2 regions of the Rheinheimera sp. KL1 genome follow, and region 1 is predicted to be linked to the other one. Evidence: predicted binding sites of a transcription regulator. Region 1 holds the regulator's gene; the other holds the start of a gene.
The links. The regulator LexA, encoded in region 1, represses DNA repair genes until DNA is damaged. The targets are predictions, from matches to a motif close to TACTGTNNATATNNACAGTA.
Positions count from the first base shown of each region.

Region 2: umuD (translesion error-prone DNA polymerase V autoproteolytic subunit) is a predicted target of LexA. The motif match lies at 1,310-1,329, and genes of this name have one in related genera.

Region 1 is NZ_LAMX01000009.1:59,608-61,814, forward strand. Features, by position in the region: gene coxB (cytochrome c oxidase subunit II) at 1-406, opposite strand, end outside; gene lexA (transcriptional repressor LexA) at 682-1,311, opposite strand; gene plsB (glycerol-3-phosphate 1-O-acyltransferase PlsB) at 1,433-2,207, shown strand, end outside.
Region 2 is NZ_LAMX01000003.1:86,432-88,638, forward strand. Features, by position in the region: gene WH43_RS01140 (H-NS family histone-like protein) at 1-462, opposite strand, end outside; gene WH43_RS01145 (hypothetical protein) at 562-903, opposite strand; gene umuD (translesion error-prone DNA polymerase V autoproteolytic subunit) at 1,340-1,783, shown strand; gene umuC (translesion error-prone DNA polymerase V subunit UmuC) at 1,785-2,207, shown strand, end outside.

The sequences.
Region 1 (2,207 bases):
TGTATTTGTAGTGCCACTTCCACTGTGAGCCGGTGATTAAAATAGTGACATCAGCTTCAGAAGTGTCTTCCATTGCAATCAGGGTTTGGGTGGCGGGTATCGCCATTAAAATCAGAATAACCACAGGTAAAGCGGTCCAAAGCAGCTCAACTTTGGTGCTCTCGTGAAATTGGGCAGGCGCGACGCCCTTCGACTTACGATGATGGATGATGGACCAAAACATCACCCCAAAAACCGCTACCCCTATTGCACAGCAAATGTAAAAAATCTTCATATGCAGGCCGTAAACCTGCTGACTGATTTCTGTAACCCCTTGAGTCATGTTCAAAGGCATTTCTGCAGACTGCGTCGAAAACGCAAGCAAAAAGGTTAGCAGCGACCAACACAGATAACTGGTTTTCGCCACGTGACTTCTCCTCTGTCTTTGCACAAAGCAAATTGCAGATTCAAAGACACTTCACATCCAACTTCGTCTTTAGTCCGCAATTGCCATTTTTATTATTATCCCGATTTAGAAAACTAAAACCGGTGCACTGATTTGTATATTTTGCTATCAGTTGCATCTAACAATTAGTCAAGGAACAGACAGAAGTAAACCCGAAAAATGAAAAAGCACCGATAAAACCGAATGGTCGTACCAGTGCTTGATGTATTAGCAAACTATTGAGTCAGGTAGATTTTTTACCAACTGCTGGTGCGGATCACACCAACGGCGAGGCCTTCAATGGCAAAATGCTGTTGGCTTAAGTCAACTTTTATCACATCAAAATCGCTGTTTTCCGGGTGCAGATAAACCATCTGTCCTTCACGGCGAAAACGCTTTACTGTGACTTCATCTTCAACTCTGGCGACCACAATCTGCCCCTGACGGGCTTCAGTGGTTTTGTGCACGGCTAATAAGTCACCATCTAAAATACCAATGTCTTTCATACTCATGCCCTGCACTTTTAATAAAAAGTCGGCATTAGGTTTAAACAAGCTGGCATCAAGCTGATAACGCTGCTGGATATGTTCTGCCGCCAGAATAGGTTGACCGGCCGCAACTTTGCCAATCAATGGCAAACCCGGCTCTTCTTCTTCCACATCATTGGCAGCGTCATCTTCAACCAAACGGATACCACGGGAGGTGCCCGGCATCATTTCGATAAAACCTTTTTTCGCCAGGGCTTTTAAATGCTCCTCCGCGGCATTGGCAGACTTAAACCCAAGCTGAGTCGCAATTTCAGCTCGTGTTGGCGGCATACCTGAGGCGGCCTGATAATCTTTAAGCAATTGCAAAATTTCGGCTTGTCGTGGTGTTAATGGACGCATAATGCTGAATACCTATACAGTGGATACTGTGAGTATATACAGCCTTTTGCAGTCTGCCAAGCATTTTGCTGGTAAGACCTTCCATGCTATTCTAGCGGCTGTTTATAAGTACGGATTTGATATGTTAAAACCAATGACATGGTTAGCAAAGCTGCTGTATTGGCCACTGAAGCCTTTGGTCAGATGCAAAATAGTGCCAGAACCTGTAGCAGAAAATCTGGCGCTGGACCCCAAACAGCCTGTGTTTTATATCAGCAGAACCGCCTCCTCCAGCGATTTGGCCACTTTAGCCCGTATCTGTCATAAGTTAGGCTTGCCTGATCCTATGGCACCAGTGCAATTGGGCAACACCACCTTACCCCGTACTATTTTCCTCGAACAACCTCGTGTGCTTTGGGGCAGTCGCGCTTCCACCGATGCTTTGCAACAAGGTTTAGCTTTATTACAGGCGCATCAGCGGGACCCAAATTTTTCAGCGCAACTTATTCCAGTTTCAGTGCTCTGGGGCCGCGCTCCGGGTAAAGAAGACAGTGTGAAGTCTATGCTGGGTGAATCTGAATCGCCAAGCTGGCTCGCCAAGCTGTTTATTGTGTTGATTTCCGGTCGTCATACCCTGGTGCGTTTCAGTAAAGCCGTCTCAGTACGGCAGATTATTGAAAATGCCACAGTCAACGAAGACACGGCCCATAAGTTATTGCGAGTAGCGCGTTTCCACTTTTATCGCCAGCGTTTGGCTGCAACTGGCCCGAAATTACCAGACAGAGCCGCATTATTTAACTCCTTACTCGCTTCCGATGCATTAAGAAAAGCTATTGAAGAAGAAGCTCAAAGTAAAAAAATCAGTATCAGGGAAGCTCGGACTGAAGCTTTGAAGCTGCTGGAAGAGATAGCGGCGG
Region 2 (2,207 bases), on a different contig from region 1:
GCTTTCAGTCGCCTGTGCAGTAGCCGAGTCGAGCAATGGCTGTACTTGGGCTGAAAATTTCTTATCGACTTTTGAAAACGGAAAGACATCAATACCACGATCAATTAAACCTTTCTTCATAGTGTGAGTTTTAAGCAAATATAACTTACCATCTTCAACATAGAAAAACTGACTTTCAACATTAATTGTTTTGAATTTTGGTTTCGTTGGACGACCCGAATGTTTGCTTTCTGTTTCTGTGACTTCAGAGGTAGTTATGGCGTCATTCGACAATTTGTAACCTAACTGTTCTAAGGTAAAACCTTGTTCTCTAGCAAACACTTGTAGTTTCTCAATTGTCTCAATTTCGCGTTGTCTATCTGCCAAAACTTCATTCAAAATGCTAATTACTTCGTTGATCTTTGTTACGGAAAGTTCTTTAGCTGCTTTCTTCACTTCTCGTTTTTCTAACAAAAAATTCATGGGTTGCCTCTTTGATGTGGGGGAGCAAATATCTCAGTGCTAGGATATCACCATTAAAAATGAACTTGCTTAATTTACTCAAATTTTCATAAAGATACGTTAAACAAAGTCTTGTGTAGTAAGTACTTTGTCCATAACTTTAATCCCAAGAAATGAGGACACACACAAGCACATACAGATACTGATCTCCAGCCACAGACCTAGATAGTTGCCTAGAGCAGCAGAGCTGTAGTACTTAACAAAAATCATTGGCGCATTGAAATAGAACGCGGTACAGATAGCTGCTGCAAGTATGTAGCTGACGTAACGTTCAAATGTTTTCAGTGGTTTAAGGTATCGATGTGCTTTCAGTTGTCCTATCGCAATAGATAGCCTTACACATATACCAAATACAATACCGAGTGATGTGAGCAAAAGATGGAATACAATGTTTGCCTCCATGATCTACTCCCTTATAGGCATATCAGAAATTAAGCCTAGCACAAAAATTCCCAAATTTAGAGGCAAAGTACCCTTAATGCTGACTGTGACCTATTTCGATGCATGGCTTACACCAAGCCCTGATATCGGCAAAATAAGACCTCCGCTAAATCCACATTAATATGCGTCCCTTACAGGGGCAGGCGCAAAAAATAAGTCAGCAGCCAATTTTAATTGCTGCATGATGTATCCACGTTGAGATGGTGCCGTTGATTAGTTGATAAATATCTGAATAATATCAATGAGTGTGGGCCGTCAGCGTTAGCCTTTGTCTTCTGGCAGGAAGTGGCAAAGTGAATGTTGGCGGCCTTCGCTTTTCTAACGCTTAGCAACCATGATTGACATTCTGTAAAAATCAGCGATCATTAACTGTGTTTACATACAGTATTTTGGTGCTATGACAATTCAGTTTATAGGGTTCGCAGAACCTACTACCCACTACAGCATTCCTTTGTACCAGAGCAAAATCCCTGCTGGCTTCCCTTCGCCTGCACAGGACTATGTGGAACAAACACTGGACTTAAACGAGCTTTGTATTAAGCGACCCGCCGCCACCTACTTTGTGCGGGTTGAGGGGGATTCGATGATTGAAGCTGGTATTCATCCTGACGATATTCTAGTAGTGGACCGCTCGGTGACACCGCTACACGGCGATATTGTTATTGCTCAGGTGAATGGCGAGTTTACTGTGAAAGAGCTGGCATTGATGCCTGAAGTGCAATTAATCCCCCGCAACAAAGCTTACCAACCTATCACCTTTACTGATGATGCTGAGTTGGCGCTATTTGGTGTAGTCACCAACATTGTCAGGCAGATAAGCCGTTCAAAACGAGCCCAGTAGCATGAGTCGTATATTTGCTTTGGTGGATTGCAATAACTTCTATGCTTCATGCGAAAAGCTGTTCCGCCCTGATTTGATTAACCGCGCTGTGGTGGTGCTGTCGAATAACGATGGGTGTGTAGTAGCTCGGTCAAAAGAAGCCAAGGCTATGGGCATAAAAATGGGCGTTCCGGTGTTTCAGATCAGGGAGCTGTTAGAGAAAAACAACGTGGTGGCTTTTTCGTCCAACTATGCACTCTATGCCGACATGTCTGCTCGGGTGATGCGCACTTTAGAAGAAATGGCACCGGCTGTTGAGGTGTATAGCATTGACGAGGCTTTTATGGATTTATCTGGAATAGCCAGTGCAATCAACCTAACAGACTTTGGTCATCAAATTCGTCAGCGTGTTCAACAGTGGATAGGGATAAGTGTTTGTGTAGGG